2 regions of the Methylobacterium sp. 37f genome follow, and region 1 is predicted to be linked to the other one. Evidence: riboswitches for the same ligand, from Rfam matches in the RefSeq annotation. Region 1 holds a riboswitch; the other holds the start of a gene.
What was found. A riboswitch is a leader RNA that binds a small molecule or an ion and turns the genes downstream of it on or off. The one in region 1 is predicted to bind cobalamin.

Region 1 (7,839 bases):
TCGATGCGGGTGTCGGGTTTCGCGGCCAGGGCGTCGAGGCGTTCGCGGTAGGCTTTGCGCTGGGCGAGCCGCCGCACGCCATCCTCGATCGTCGGAGTCAGGTCGTCGGCCCGGGTCGCCTGGCGCTGCAGGATGACATCGCTCGCCTGCTCCCCCGGAAGGGGCGCCGTAACGAAGGCGAGGTAGGCCGCGACCGCGCTGTGCGGAAGGCGGATGTCGAGCTTTGCGGAGGGACGCCCGGACGGGCGTGAACTCTCGCCGAACGAAGCCGATATCAGGGTGCAGTCGAGGACCGTGTCGGTCACGCAGCGGTCCCGCGCCGCCGCGAAGTGCGCGCCGACGCGATCCGCCGGAAGATCGATGGTCAGTTCGTGGGTATAGGCGAGCTTGACCGCGGTTCGGGGCGCCGGGGATGCGGCGCTCACCGGTGCGCCGGCGGGCGTGTCCGACCGCCTGGCATCCCGGCAGCCCCCGATTCCGAGCAGGGCCGCGAGACCGAGGGCGGCGAGCGGCAGCCGCCGCCGGCGGAGCCCGGCCGGGACGGGCCGCAGGGCCGCGCGGCGATTCATCCCGCCAGTGCCTCGGCGACGGCGCCCTGGTCGAAGCCCTTCAGGCCGATGACGACGAGGCGGCCGTCCCGCGGCTCGGAGGCTTTCCAGGGCCGGTCGTAATGATGGCTGATCCGCGCGCCGACGCCCTGGACCACGAGGCGCATCGGCTTGCCGGTGACCTCGGCGAAGCCCTTGATGCGGAGCACGCCCGCGGTCTCGGCGGCGCGGGCGACGCGGATCGCCAGATCCTCGGCGGTGGCGGCGGACCGAACCGGGAGGGCCACCGAGTCGAAATCGTCGTGGTCGTGGTCCTCGCCCTCACCGTGATGGGAGGGGCGCGCGTCGAGGTCGTCCTCGGCTGCAGCCTCGAGACCCAGGATCACGCGCGGGTCGAGGCGGCCGTGCTCGGCCTCGACCATCTTAACCGCGCGGGGCAGGTGCCCGAGCACCTCGGCCCGAACCTTGGCGCGCCCGGCCTCGTCGAGGAGGTCGGCCTTGTTCATCACCACGAGGTCGGCGCAGAGGAGCTGGTCCTCGAACACCTCTTCCAGCGGGTTGTCGTGGTCGACGCTGGCATCGTCGGCGCGCTGGGCGGCCAGAGCCGCCGGATCGTCGGCGAAGAAGCCGGCCGCCACGGCCGGTCCGTCGATCACCGCGACCACGCCGTCCACCGTCACCCGCGAGCGGATGGCCGGCCACTGGAACGCCTGGACGAGGGGCTTCGGCAGGGCGAGGCCCGAGGTCTCGATCAGGATGTGCTCGGGCGGATCGGCCCGGTCGAGGAGCTTGTTCAGGGCCGGCACGAAATCGTCGGCCACGGTGCAGCAGATGCAGCCGTTGGCCAGTTCGACGATGTCCTCGTCGCCGCAGCCCTCGATGCCGCAGGCCGCCAGGAACGAGCCGTCGAAGCCTATATCGCCGAACTCGTTGACGATGATCGCGAGGCGGCGGCCGTTGGCGTTCTCGACGAGGTGGCGCACCAGCGTGGTCTTGCCGGCTCCGAGGAAGCCCGTGACGATCGTGCAGGGAATCTTGGCGACAAGAGTCATTCGGCGGCGTCCGGATGGGGGGGCGCCGCGACGGGCGGCGGGAATGTGGGCGGGAGCGGCGGCGGGAACGGCGGAATACGGGCGACGACGCCCTTGCGGAATTCCTGCGGCCGGGCCTTCCACGGTACGATGCCGTCCGGCGTCTCGGCATAGAGCGCGACGCCGTCCAGGATGATGCCGGCCGAGGCGACCGGATCGAGGTCGCCGTAGACGTAGGTCCAGCGCCCCTGCGACGCGACCGCCACCGTGCAGGGCCGCTTGCACACCGAGAGGCACTCGACGCTCTCGACCGTGATGCCCGGATGACCGCCCGCGCTCACCGCCTCCTGGAGGGCGGCGAGCAGGCGCGCCCCGGCGCGTGGCTCGGAAACGTCCCCGGCCGCCCGGCAGGTGGCGCAGACGTAGAGCGTGACGGCGGCGCTGTCCGTCCGAGGCGAGTCTTTGGGTATCTGATCCTGCAACTGGTCAGGCATGGGCCGTCCGGGCCTTGCCGAACAATCCCCAGGCCCAGCCATAGGCCAGCCCGATCACGGCCCAGAACACGAAGGCGATGCCGAGCGAGCGTGCGGCGAACTGCGCCGCGTAGGCCGCCGGCAGGTTCGAGGCGGCGTGGCTGGTCTCCGGCGCGCCCGCGAGATGGGGGGCGACCAGGAGCACGATGCCCCCCGCGATGGTGATCGGCGCGCGCCGGATCGCGATGAGGTACAGCCCCATGGCGGTGGCGAGCGCCGTCATCACCCACCAGAACTGGCGGTCGGCGAGCGGCGCCGCCGCCATGCCGGGCAGTTCCGGCGCCAGCCCGAGAGCCGGTGCCAGGGCCACCGCGAGGAACCCCCCGATGGCGAAGCGCAGGCCGGTCTCGGGGCTGGGCTCGCGGTTGCAGGCGAACAGCACGGCGCCGAGCAGCAGCGCGTAGCCGACGCCGCCCACCAGGGTGGCCAGCGCCGTGAAGGCCATGCGCGGCAGGCCGGGGCCCGGCTGCCAGTCGGGCGCGACCTCGCCGCCCGCGACCGACGGGTCCTTGGTGCCGTGATCGTGACCGCCGTGGACGCGCACGATCAGGGAGGCGGGCGACAGGCGTGCGGAATCTGCCGAGGCCTGCGTCTCGTAGCGCTCGGCCGCGATGATGAGCGGCGAGGTGAGCGCGAGCTGCAGGCCCGTCGCGACCACAGCCGCGAGGAAGCCGGCGACCAGGGCCGCCGACACGAGCCGGATGATCATGGGGGTGTCTGCCTTAGGCGGAGGCGCTCAGTGGCAGGGGAAATTCTGGCTGTGGCGGAAGTCGTGCGCCGCATTGTGCAGCGCCATCGCGGGGGCGAAGCCCGCCATGAACACGAGGCCGAGGCCGAGGAAGGCTGCCACGAGCACGGCGCCGAGACGCTCGTTGGTGCGGGTGCCGGTCAGGACGAGGGTGTTGGTCGACATCGGTTCATCTCCTGGCCGCCCCGCCGGCGGCCGTCACGGATCGATCGGGTGGACGGAAGGTCCACGCTCGATGGCAGGTCCACTCTCGGCGGCAGGTCTCCTGGCTCGCGGGTCGCTGGTCCTGCCGCCTTCCCGGATCGCTCCAGTGGCCGATGGCAGTCCCGTCTCCGCTCACAGTTGCGGGGGCAGCTGCGGTTTCAGGGTCGCCCCCTCACCGCATTCCCTTTTCACCCCGTCGCCGGGGCACCGTCCGATCCACGCTTCTACGCGGTTGCCGTCGCGCTGACAACGCGGCCCGGATCGGATTCCGGCCTTTGACCCGGGGGCTCGATTTCGGGCACAGGAGGCCCATGCCGAACCTCCCTCCCAGACTGACCCTCGTGCTCGGCGGCGCGCGCTCCGGCAAGAGCGCCCATGCGGAGGGGCTGATCGAGGCCTGTCCCGCCCCCTGGCTGTACCTCGCCACGGCGCAGGCCTGGGACGACGAGATGCGCGACCGCATCGCGCTCCACCGGAAGCGCCGCTCGGCCGACTGGATCACCCGGGACGTGCCGATGGACCTGGCCGGGGCGGTGGCCGCTGCGCCCGGGCCGGTGCTGGTCGATTGCCTCACCCTCTGGCTCACCAACCTGATCCTGGCCGAGGCCGACGTGGAGGCCGCCACCGCCGCGCTGCTGGCGGCCTGCGCGGCGGCGCCCGGCCCGGTGGTGCTGGTCGGCAACGAGGTCGGGCTCGGCATCGTGCCAGACAACGCGCTGGCCCGCCGGTTTCGCGATGCCGCCGGGCGGCTGCACCAGCGCCTCGCGCGGCAGGCCGACCACGTCGTCTTCCTGGTGGCGGGCCTGCCCCTGATCGTGAAACCCCAAGCCGGAGCCACCCCATGACGGACGCCGTGAACGACGCCGAACGCCATCGCGAAAAGATGGAGAAGCGCAAGGCGGTGCAGGACGCCGAGGTCGCCGGCAAGACGATCGAGAAGGGGCTTCTCATCGTCAACACCGGTCCCGGCAAGGGCAAGACCACGGCGGCCCTCGGGCTGATGCTGCGGGCGCTGGGCCATGGCTGGCGCGTCGGCGTGGTCCAGTTCATCAAGGGCGCCTGGGACACGGGCGAGAAGCACGCGCTCCAGGTCTTCGGGGACCGGATCGACTGGCACACCCTCGGCGAGGGTTTCACCTGGGAGACTCAGGACAAGGCCCGCGACATCGCCGCCGCCGAGCACGCCTGGGCCAAGGCCCTCGACCTGATGGCGGATCCGACGATCCGTCTCGTGGTGCTGGACGAGCTCAACATCGCGTTGCGCTACGATTACCTGGACCTCGATGCAGTGGTGGCGGCCTTCCAGGCGCGCCGGCCCGACCTCCACGTCATCGTCACCGGCCGCAATGCCAAGCCGGCCCTTATCGAGGCCGCTGACCTCGTCACCGAAATGGGCTCCGTGAAGCACCACTTCGCCGCCGGGGTGAAGGCCCAGGTGGGCATCGAATTCTGATGCGCTTCGCCCTCAGCCCGGTCGGGCTCCTTATCCTGTCGGGCATCCATCCGGCCTGCGCCGAAACCGCGCCGGCCTGGCCGGCCAGCTATCTCGGCCGCGTCGAGGCCCTGGCGGTGGTGGAGGGCCTGAACGCCCGGCTGCTCGCCAGCCGCTCCGCCACCGCGACCCTCGAAGGCTGGTGCGCCGAGCACGGCATGGCCGCGACGCCGCGGCTCGCGGCGAATCGGCAGCGCGGCGCGGACAAGCCCGCCTCGGAGGAGACGCGCCGGCGCCTGAATGCCGGCCCCGACACCGTCCTCCGCTACCGTCAGGTGCGGCTCGCCTGCGGCGACCACGTCCTGTCGGAGGCGGACAACTGGTACGTGCCCGACCGCCTGACCCCGGAGATGAACCGCCTGCTCGAGACCACCGACACGCCGTTCGGCCGGGCGGTCCAGGCCCTCGGCACGACGCGGCAGACCATCGGGGCGGAACTCCTGTGGCAGCCCCTGCCGCAAGGGTGGGAGCAGGCCCCGCCCCCGGCGGCGACCTGCGGCAACCTCGCGATCCCCGACCATCTGATCCGGCACCGGGCCGTGCTCTTCACAGCGGAGCGGGTGCCATTCTCGGAGGTCGTCGAGACCTACGGTGCCGCCATCCTGGCTTTTCATCGCGTCGCGCGGCCGGTCGATCCCGACTGCGCCGCGCCCCCTCCGGCGCGGCCTCAGCCATGACCCGCGCCATCATGATCCAGGGCACCGGCTCGGATGTCGGAAAGTCGCTGATCGTCGCCGGTCTGTGCCGGGTCTTCGCGCGGCGGGGGCTGAGCGTGCGGCCGTTCAAGCCGCAGAACATGTCGAACAACGCCGCCGTCACCGCCGATGGCGGGGAGATCGGGCGGGCACAGGCGCTGCAGGCCCGGGCGGCCGGGGTGGCGCCGTCGGTGCACATGAACCCGGTGCTGCTGAAGCCCCAGAGCGAGACCGGGAGTCAGGTCGTGGTCCAGGGCCGCATGGCCGGCACCGCCAAGGCGCGCGACTACCAGGCCTGGAAGCCGCGTCTCCTCGGTGCGGTGCTGGAGAGCTTTTCGCATCTGAAGGCCCAGGCCGACCTCGTCATCGTGGAGGGCGCGGGCTCGGCCTCGGAGGTCAATCTGCGGCGCGGCGACATCGCCAATATGGGGTTCGCCCGGGCTACCGGCACGCCGGTGATCCTGCTCGGCGACATCGACCGGGGCGGCGTCATCGCCAGCCTCGTCGGCACGAAAGCGGTGATCGACGCCGAGGACGCGGCGATGATCCGGGGCTTCCTGGTCAACCGCTTCCGCGGTGACCCGACCCTGTTCGCGGACGGGATGGCCACCATCGCGGCGGCGACTGGCTGGCCGAGCTTTGGGCTGATCCCGCACTTTCCCGACGCGGCCCGCCTGCCGGCGGAAGACGCCCTCGGCCTCGCCGGATCGGCCCCCGGCGGCACGCGGCGCAAGGTCGTGGCCGTGCCGGTGCTGCCGCGCATCGCCAATTTCGACGACCTCGACCCGCTCCGGGCCGAGCCCGACGTGGCGGTGGTGCTGGTCCGCCCGGGTGAGGCGATTCCGGTCGCCGACCTCGTGCTGCTGCCGGGCTCGAAGACCACCATCGACGATCTCGAATTCCTCTGCGCCCAAGGCTGGGACATCGACATCCGCGCCCATGTCCGGCGCGGCGGGCGGGTGCTCGGGCTGTGCGGCGGCTACCAGATGCTCGGCCGGCGCATCGACGACCCGCACGGCATCGAGGGGGAGGCCCGCTCCGTCGCCGGCCTCGGCCTCCTCGACATCGAGACCGTGATGACGCCGGTCAAGCATCTCTCTGCCGTCACCGGCACCAGCCTGCCCGACGCGGTCGCGTTCTCGGGCTACGAGATGCATGTGGGCGACACCACCGGGCCGGACACGGCGCGCCCGGCGATCCGCCTGCGCGACGGGCGTCACGACGGGGCGATCTCGGCCGACGGGCGCGTCACCGGCACCTACGTGCACGGGTTGTTCGCCGACGACCGCCAGCGCGGCGCCTGGCTCGCCCGCCTCGGCGCGGCCCCGAGCGGCCTCGCCTACGAGGCCGGAATCGAGGCGGTCCTCGATCGTCTCGCCGATCACCTCGAAGCGCATGTCTCTTGCGACGCGCTGCTCGCGCTGGCGTCGTAGCGACGGAACGGACTTGGCTCACCGCCGGGTCCGCGCCGAATGGGCTCGGCGAGGAACGACCCGACGCCGCCCTCATCCGAGATGGACGCGCGCCTCGCGCACGCCGCCATCTGCCCTGAGATCCTGTTCCTCAGGTCCCTGTGGCGCGTCGCGCTCCTAAGGAATCGCCACCGCGTATTCGCGCGGGCCGCCGTTCAGCACGCTGTCGAACACCACCAGCACCCGGCCGGGGCCGAGGCGGACGATGCCCTCGGGCTTGCCCCGGGCCTCGTCGCCCTCCAGCGGCGCGAGGGTGCCGAGCGGCGTGACCCGGCCCGAGGGCAGGTCCGCCAGGAACAGCCCATAGGGCACGGACAGGCCGTTCCGGGTCGGCCCCGAGAGCACGAGGAGGCGCCCGTCCGGCAGGGCGGTGAGATCGCGGATGCCGGCATCAGCGCCGAGGGCGAGGGGGATCGTCACGGGCTTGGCGGCGAGCGGCGCGTCGCCGGGCGCGAACAGCGGGGCGACGGGCACCGAGACCAGGAAGGCCGTGCCGTCCAGCACCGGTGCGCGCAGCCCGGCATAGAGGGTGTCCCCGATCACCGCGAGGCCCTCGACGTTGAGACCGGACAGCGGCTTGCCGCCCTCGCGCGGCTCGAGGTCCTTCAGGGCATAGGCGCCCACCGTGTCGGCGGTCCGCAGGGCGTCGTTGAGGCGGTAGGTCGTCTCGACGCGGGCCTCGGTGGCGTCCGGGTTCGGGCGCAGGCGGGCGAGGAGGCCGGTGGACAGCTTGAACTCGCGCCCACGCCGGCTGCAGCCATGCGAGCCGGTGACGTAGAAATCGGGGGCGGCATAGGCCACGGCCTCGCCGTCCATCTCCCGGTAGGCGCCCTGGCCGAGGGTGCATTCGCCCGTGACCGGAGGCGCGCCGACGGCGGATTTCGGCGGCTTGCGGCCGACGATGTCGATCACGGCCCCCGGCGTGAGGGTGGTGCCCTGGAGCGTGGCGAACTGGGCGCCCGCCGCCTCGTCGTCCACCACCATGCAGGTGCGCGGGCCGGCTTCGGCCGGCGCACAGGCGATGCCGCTGATGTCCTCGGCGGGCTTGCTCCTGTGCTTGGTGATCTCGCCCGTCAGCCCCTCGGCGACGGTGTAGGTCCTGTCGACCGAATGCAG
Region 2 (7,839 bases), on a different contig from region 1:
GTGAGATGGGACAGGCGCTCGGCCTCGGTGAGGGCCGGGAACGCCACGTAGAGCATCACCAGCCCCGACAGCACCCAGGCGGCGAGGAACAGCCCGGTGACGATGCCGAGCCAGCGATGGCCGAGGATCAGCCAGCGCTTGACGGGCTTCAGGAGCGCCCGCGTCGAAGGCGCCCGCATCAGAACCGCACGCTGTAGGCCACCTCGAAGGAGCGCGGGCGGCCGAGCAGCCAGTTGGTGCCGACCCCGTTCACCGCGTTGCCGCTGATCGCGTAGATCTCGTCGAAGAGGTTGTAGGCTCGCAGGGACAGCCGCGAGGACGGCGTGACCTGATGGTCGAGACCGGCATTGACCAGGGTGTAGGCCGGGCGCTGCGCCTGGTTGCCGAAGTCGCTGAAGGTCTCGCCCACGTGCTGCAGGCCGATCCGGGCCTCCCAGGCGGGGGCGAAGGCCCAATTGACCCAGAGATTGCCGACGCGCTCCGGCACGTCGATGGGCTGGCGTCCGGCATAGGAGACCACTGCGCTCCCGACCCTTTGGTTGAAGGCGTCGTACTGGGCGTGAAGCAGGGCCACGTTGGCGTCGATGCGCCAGGCCTCGAACAGGTGCAGGCTCAGGGCCGCCTCGACGCCGAGGGAGGATTGCTGCCCGACCTGGGTCGCGAGCGCCGCCTCGCCCGGCACCCGCGTGATCGGATTGTCCTTGACGATGCGGTAGCCGGCCAGGGTCCACTCGGCCCGGCCGTTCCAGGCGACGCCCTTGGCGCCGACCTCCACCTGCTCGCCGGTGGAGAGCTTCAAACCGGACAGATTCTGCGACAGCGAGATCAGGCTGCCGACCGGATCGGTGGCGGTGGCGTATTGGGCGTAGAGCGCCAGCAGGGGGGTCGGGTTGTAGACGGCGCCGAAGCGGTAGCTGAGCGCCTGGAAATCCTGCTCGAAGGCGGCGCCCGTGACGAGGTTGGTCCGGTGCAGCACCGGCGCGTCGTAGCGCATGCCGGCCAGCAGCGAGAGCTGATCGGACAGGATCAGGCGGTTCTCGGCGAAGACCGAGGCCTGGCGAGTGTTGGTGGCGTAGGCCGGAGTGGCGCGGCCATTGGCCGGGAACAGACCCGGGTCATAGGCGAAGGGATCGACGCTGGTGGTGAGGCCGCCGCCCTCGGAGCTGAAGTTGTTGGTGTGCCGGAACGCGATGGCGTTGACGTCGAACCCGGCCAGGAATTCGTTGCGGAATCCGAACACTGTGCCCCGGATCGTCGCGTCGAGGCGATTCCCGATCTGCTCCTGGCTGTGATAGATTTCGAGATAGTCCGAGCGGTCGATCCGCCCGGTGTCGCGGTTGAAGGCGTATTGCTCGACGTCCCGCCACTGGCGCCGGCTCTGGAGCCGGTAGGCGGTGTTGCGGATCGTGATGTCGGCGCTCGGCGTCCACTCCGCTCGCAGCTGCGTCCAGTTGTCGGTCCAGAGGATCTGGGCGTCGCGGACGTTGTAGTTGTTGAACCGGATGGCATCGCGGATGCGCCCGTCGATGAGCGGCGTGCCCCAGTAGCGCGTCGGCTCCTGGTAGCCGAAATCATGGCTCAGGGTGATGGCGAGGTCCGGATTCGCCTGCAGGGTCAGGGCGCCCGAGACCGCGAGATTGCGGAAGTCGCCGTCCGGCGCGATCCAGCCCGCGGCGCGGTTGCCGCTGATGTTGAGGCGGTAGGCGAGCGCCTCCCCGATGGGACCGCCGGAATCGAGGGCCAAGCGCGCCAGACCATCCGAGCCGATGGCCGCGCGCGCCACGTTGAAGGGCGTGAAGACCGGCTTCTTGGTCACCACGTTGATCACGCCGCCGATGGCGCCGTCGCCGTAGAGCACGGAGGCCGGCCCACGTAGCACCTCGATGCGCTCGACGTTCCAGGTGTCGAACGGGAAGGTGACGGTGCCCGCCCCGACGAACAGGCGGGTGCCGTCGTAGAGCTGCTGGATCGAGTTCGGGCCGGCGAAGCCCCGGGCCGTGAAGGCGCCGTTGCCGTTGCCGGGGGCCGCCACCGTGGTGATGCCGGTGGCGTTCTGGGTGACGGCCTCCGCCACCGTGTTCTGGCCGCGCAGGCGCGTGGTCTCCCCCGCGATCACGTCGACGCTGGCGGGGGTTTCCAGGGGCGTCAGGCCGAGGCGGCTGGCGCTGCGGCTCGAGCTGCGCAGGTTCAGCCCCTCGGCGGGCGGCGGGCCGCCGCGCCCGGAGCCCGCGACCTCCAGGGTCTCCAGGGTGACGGCCGAGTGGGATTCGCCGGGCGCGGCGTCGGCCGGCATCGGCAGCAGGCCGCCGAGCAGGGCCGCGAGCGGCCAGGATGTGAGGGGCCGGGATATCGGGGGGCGGGTTATCGGGGGCCAGGATATCAGGGGCAAGGATATCAGGGGCAAGACTTGGCCCTGCCGTGCGCGTCGGGCGCGTGGGGATCGGGACGGGATTTGGGCGAGGGCCATGGGACAACCGGGAAGGGGCGCGGGCATCGGCCAGGGCCGACGAGCCACCTCTGCTAAAGCGAATGTTATAATGTTACAATCGCTGAGTGGTGCCGGACGCGACGTTGTCCGCAAGCCAGCCGTCTCCGGACCGCGCGGGGCGATCGGACGAGGCGGACGGGAGCGGGACGCGCGGGCGCAGACGGGCATCGACGGGACGGCTGACGCGACGGGTCGCGCGGAGTGGCACGTCACCGCGAAGAGGTCGGTCCGTTCGCCGCATGCGAACGCCCCGACACCCACCAGGACACCCCGCCCGATGCGTTTCGCGTGTGACCACGACTGACGGCAGGTCTCCTGGCTCGCGGGTCACCGCCCTCTCATCGTCTTCCCAGAGGCTTGCAACCCCCAGTGACGTGTTGATGATGGGCTCGCCGCTTACAGTTGCGGGGGCAGCCGCGGCGTTGGGGCAGAGCCCCGCACCGCGTTCCCTTTTGATCCTCGATCCGAGGAACCGTCGCGCCGAAGCTAGGCGGTTTCCGGCGTCGGCGTCAATCGACGGGGACGATTCGCTCCCGGGAGCGTTGGCCCCGCGGCGGGGGTCGCACCTGCGATCGCCGGTCACGAAGGAGCAGAAGCACGATGTCCGAGGATGGGATCACGTTCGAACGGGTCCGCGAGCGCGCCCACGAGATCTGGGAGCGCAACCACCGTCCCGAAGGCTTCGAGGTCGAGTTCTGGCTGATGGCCGAGCGGGAACTCCGCGCCGAGCAGGCCCGCCGCAAGCCGGCCGCCGACCGGACCGCCTCGGAGACGCCGCCGGGGGCCGACACGACCACCCGGTGAAGCTGGCATGGCTCGCCTTCGGGCGAGGTCAGGCCGACGAGGCCCGCGGTGAGGCGCGTGCCGCCTGCCGGGGCGGAAAACCGTCAGGATCGGACGTCGAGCACGCCCATCATGCCGAGTTCCTCGTGCTCGAGAATGTGGCAATGGTACATGCGCGGCCCCGGCTGGTCCTGGCGCAGCAGGAGCCGGACCGTCTCGCCGGGCACGACGTTCACGGTGTCCTTCCAGGCGCGATAGCCCGGGGTTCTGACCTGTCCGTCCCTCTCGTAGGCGACGATCTGGAACTGGGTTCCGTGGACATGGAACGGGTGATCCATGTCCGACTGGTTGACGATGTCCCATTGTTCGACCTGGCCGACCTTCGAGACCTCGTCGATGCGGGTCATGTCGAAGCTCTTGTTGTTGATCAGGAACTTCATGTCGTGGCTGCCGGGCGGCTTGGCGGAGGCGGCACCGCCTTTCGCGGTTCCACCGTGATCCATGCCCGGCATGGCACCGTGATCCCTGCCCGGTATGGCACCGTGATCCATGGAGCCCATGTCCTCCGTCAGCACGAAGCGGCGGGTGACGACCGGGGCCTGGAGCGGGGCGATCGCCCGCAGCATCTTCGGCAGCGGCGGTGGCGGCGTCGCCGGTCGTCCCGCCACGTTCGCGGTCAGCAGGACCTTACCCGCCTCCTTCGGCTCCCCCGGTCCCATCCAGCCGCGCTCGTAGGCGAGCGTGGTCAGTTTGGCCGGGCCGGGCTGATCGAAGGAGACGATGAGTTCCACCCGCTCGGCCGGGGTGAGCAGCACCTCGTCGACGGCGACCGGCGCCTCGACGAGGCCGCCATCGGTGCCGATCAGGGTCATGCGGGCGCCCGCGAAGCGCAGGCGCAGGTAGCGCGCGTTGGTCGCGTTGACGAGCCGGAGGCGGCGCTTCTCGCCCGGCGCCACCGTCATCACCGGATTGCTCTGGCCGTTGACGAGCACGTGGTCGCCGACGCGACCGTTCATCAGGTCGACCATCGTGCTGGGCGGCATCGTGCCGTCCGCCGCGATCCGGAGATCGGTGAGCATCAGGACCGTGTCGCCATAGGCGGCCGGAATCGGATCGGATTTCGGCTTGACCAGGAAGAGCCCGGCGAGGCCGCGATAGACCTGTTCGGCGGTGAGGCCGTGCGGATGCGGATGAAACCAGTAGGTCGCCGCACTGCCCTCGGGCAGGTCGAAGGCGTAGCCGTGTTCGGCCCCGGACGCGACGGGGTTCATCGGGTTGCCGTCCTGGTCGGACGGCACCGGCATCCCATGCCAGTGGATCGTGGAGGGTTGCCCCGGAATGCCGTTCTGGAACGTGATCGCGACCCGGTCGCCCTCCTGCGCCTCGATCACCGGATGGCCGCCGTCATAGAGCAGCACCGGCGTGTCGAGGCCCTCCGCGTAGCGGACCACGCCGGGGCGCGCCGCGATCGTGGCCTCGAATCGACCGGGTCGGGTCGAGCGGTTGCGGAGCCGGGGCAGCTCCTTCAACGGCTGCCCCTGCGGCAGGACCGGCGCGGTGCCGGCCATCGGTGCCAACGGGCCGCCCGGCCCGGCCCCGGCACCCATGGGTCCCATGTCCCCCATGGCTCCCATGTCGTGCTTCATCTGAGCCGATGCGGGCCCGGTTCCGAGGACCCCTGCAAGACCTGCCAGGAATGTGCGCCGCTGCATGTCGGTGGTCTTTCGATAAAGCGGTCGCCCATGACGGCTGGAATTCAATCCAGCGGCCGTTCGTTGCGCGAACGAACCGGGCTTCGATCGCGGACGTAGCGGACCGATCGGCGCTGCCCTGGTAACGGGGCCGTCGTTTCGACGGCGATGCCTTCAGATGGGCCTCTGACCGAATCTTTTAGCCTCATCCTCCCGGCTATTGATAGAGCAGAGCCCATGACATTCGCGGCGTGATGAGATCTTTAAGGATAAAAATCGTCTGCCGATCCGTCATACTGAATTCCACCTATTTCTCGGTGTCAGGAAATGGTGTAACCAGCCCCTATGAGATTCGAGCAGCAATTCGTGCGCCTGATGGCGGCGGTGATCGTGATGATCATCGCCTACGTCGCGCCGTCCGCTGCTCGGGCTCACGAGGGCCATCACCCTGCGGATACGGCCGCCCTGACGACGGCGGAGGCGCCCAGCGCGCCGGCGGGCGCGTCCGCAACGCCCGACATCGCCACGGCGGTGACCGTCGGTTCGGGAATGCCCGCCGTGCTCGGCGACCAAGCCTTTCTCAGCAAACAAGCCCTGCTTGGTGAGAAAGCCCTCCTCAGTGAAGAGGTCTTGCTCGGCGCTGCGGCCGTGGTCCGTGTGGCGGTGCTGATCTCCGACGACACGGGGCGGGGCTGCTGCTCCGGTCCGTGCACGGGCACCCGCTGCGGAACCCCGATCTGCTGCGCGTCGGGCATCCTGTCGGCCACGGCCACCTTGCCGACGCTCGCCTACGGACGGGTGGTCCGCGTCTCCCGGCAGGTCGATCGCCGCCGCGGTCTCGGACCCGAGACGCTCTCCAGGCCCCCCAGACTCCGCGCGTAACGAACGGCGCCCCCGAGGCGCTCGACGGTCGGATCGTGCCCGCCAAAGGCGGGGGCACGCCCGGGATTTGAACGCGAGGAAGCTTCTCCCATGGTTTTTCGAATTGCCGCCGCCCTGGGCGCGGTGTGGCTGCTGGTCGGTACGCTGGCTGGTCCCGCGCAGGCTCATGAGGGGCACGACGACGGGGCCACGCCCGCGCTGGTGCTGACGTCCGTCGCCCCGCGCGGCGAGGCCGTCTCGGATGCCTTCGAGTTGACCGCCATCCTGCGGGATGCCTCGGTGACGTTCTACCTCGACCACTTCCGGACGAACCAGCCCGTCCGGGACGCCGTCCTGACGGCGGAGACGCCGGACGGCCAGCAGACGGCCGAGAAGACGGCGGACGGGGCCTACGCTCTGCCCGTGCCGTGGCTCGCCAAGTCGGGCCTGCACGACTTGCTGGTGACCGTCAGCGCGGGGGACGTGGTCGACATCCTCACCGTGCCGCTGTCCATGCCGAAGGCGGGGGCGTCTTCGGCGACCGCGGCGGCCACCGGCGGGCCGATGTCCGAGGGGATGGCCTCTCCGGTCGCCGAACTGAAGGCGCGCCTCGGCGCACAGAACCCGATGCTGATCGCAGCGGGCGCCTTCCTCCTCGGGGTGCTGGTCACCGGACTGACGCGGGCGCGGCGCAGCCTGAGGCTGGGGGCCGTGCTGGCCGCGGCCCTGGCCGTCATCCTGGCCCTGGGCACGCTCGCCTTCGCCCACGGCGACGAGGATCACGGCGCGCCGGTGACGGGGGCCGCCCTGCCGGGTCCCGGAAAAGCCGCGACGGACCTCGCCCAGCGCCTGCCCGACGGCTCCGTGTTCGTACCCAAGCCGACCCAGCGCCTCCTCGACCTGCGCACCACTCTGACGAAGCAGGGCACCTTCCACCGCACCGTCGAATTGCCGGCCCGCGTCATTCCGGACCCGAACGCCAGCGGCGTCGTGCAATCCTCGGTGGGCGGCCGCCTGTCGCCGCCGCCCTCCGGGCTCTTCCCGCGGCTCGGCACGATCGTGAAGAAGGGGGACGTGCTCGCCTACGTGACGCCCCCGGTCCAGGCCATCGACGTCTCGGACATGCGCCAGCGCCAGGGCGAGCTCGACCAGCAGATCGACGTCCTCGCGCGGCGGGTGGATCGCTATCGTAAGCTCGCAACCACCGGGGCCGTCGCCCAGACCCAGCTCGACGACGCCCTCTCCGAACTGCAGGGAGCGCGGGACCGCCGCTCGGCCCTCGACAAGGTGCGGCTGCAGCCGGAGGCCCTGGTCGCACCCGTCGACGGGGTGATCGCGCAGGCCTCCGCGGTGGCGGGCCAGATGGCGGCGGCCGGCGCCATGGTGTTCCAGATCGTGGACCCCGACCGCCTGTGGGTCGAGGCGCTCAGCTTCGACGCCCTGACCACGGCCCAGAACGCCACGGCCCGCTTCGCCGACGGGCGCACCCTGTCCCTGGTCTACAAGGGCGCGGGCCTCGCCGACCGAAACCAGGCCCTTCCGGTCCAGTTCGCCGTGCAGGGCAGCACCAGCGGGCTGCGGGTCGGGCAGTTCCTCACCGTGCTGGCGGGCACCGATACCGAACAGTCCGGCCTCGCCCTTCCGCGCGCCGCCGTCATCCGCTCCGGGAACGGGCAGGCGATCGTCTACGAGCACGTCGCCGCCGAGCGTTTCGAGGCCCGTCCGGTCCGGGTCGAGCCCCTCGACGGGACCAACGTGCTCGTCGCCGAAGGGGTCGGCGCGGGCAGGCGCATCGTCACCGAAGGTGCCGAACTCCTCGATCAGGTCCGCTGAGCAAGTCCGCTGAGGAGGCAAGGCCATGTTCAACTTTCTCGTCACGCAGTCCCTGCGCAATCGCCTCCTCGTCCTCGCGGTCGCCGCCGTCCTGATCCTGTACGGGGCCTTCACGGCGACGCGGCTGCCGGTGGACGTGTTTCCCGACCTGAACAAACCGACGGTCACGATCATGACCGAGGC

Region 2: another riboswitch for cobalamin. It lies ahead of J7U37_RS18625 (TonB-dependent siderophore receptor); the one in region 1 lies ahead of J7U37_RS05285 (CbtB-domain containing protein).

Annotation. Positions count from the first base shown of each region.
Region 1 covers NZ_JAGHKN010000005.1:111,239-119,077, reverse strand. The annotation lists gene J7U37_RS05305 (DUF4349 domain-containing protein) at 1-569, opposite strand, end outside; gene cobW (cobalamin biosynthesis protein CobW) at 566-1,600, opposite strand; gene J7U37_RS05295 (DUF1636 domain-containing protein) at 1,597-2,073, opposite strand; gene J7U37_RS05290 (CbtA family protein) at 2,066-2,821, opposite strand; gene J7U37_RS05285 (CbtB-domain containing protein) at 2,849-3,025, opposite strand; cobalamin riboswitch at 3,098-3,291, opposite strand; gene cobU (bifunctional adenosylcobinamide kinase/adenosylcobinamide-phosphate guanylyltransferase) at 3,376-3,909, shown strand; gene cobO (cob(I)yrinic acid a,c-diamide adenosyltransferase) at 3,906-4,517, shown strand; gene J7U37_RS05270 (hypothetical protein) at 4,517-5,233, shown strand; gene J7U37_RS05265 (cobyric acid synthase) at 5,230-6,684, shown strand; gene J7U37_RS05260 (DUF3616 domain-containing protein) at 6,841-7,839, opposite strand, start outside.
Region 2 covers NZ_JAGHKN010000031.1:53,634-61,472, reverse strand. The annotation lists gene J7U37_RS18630 (PepSY domain-containing protein) at 1-179, opposite strand, end outside; gene J7U37_RS18625 (TonB-dependent siderophore receptor) at 179-2,293, opposite strand; cobalamin riboswitch at 2,776-2,980, opposite strand; gene J7U37_RS18620 (DUF2934 domain-containing protein) at 3,089-3,292, shown strand; gene J7U37_RS18615 (multicopper oxidase family protein) at 3,376-4,983, opposite strand; gene J7U37_RS18610 (hypothetical protein) at 5,329-5,844, shown strand; gene J7U37_RS18605 (efflux RND transporter periplasmic adaptor subunit) at 5,935-7,656, shown strand; gene J7U37_RS18600 (efflux RND transporter permease subunit) at 7,682-7,839, shown strand, end outside.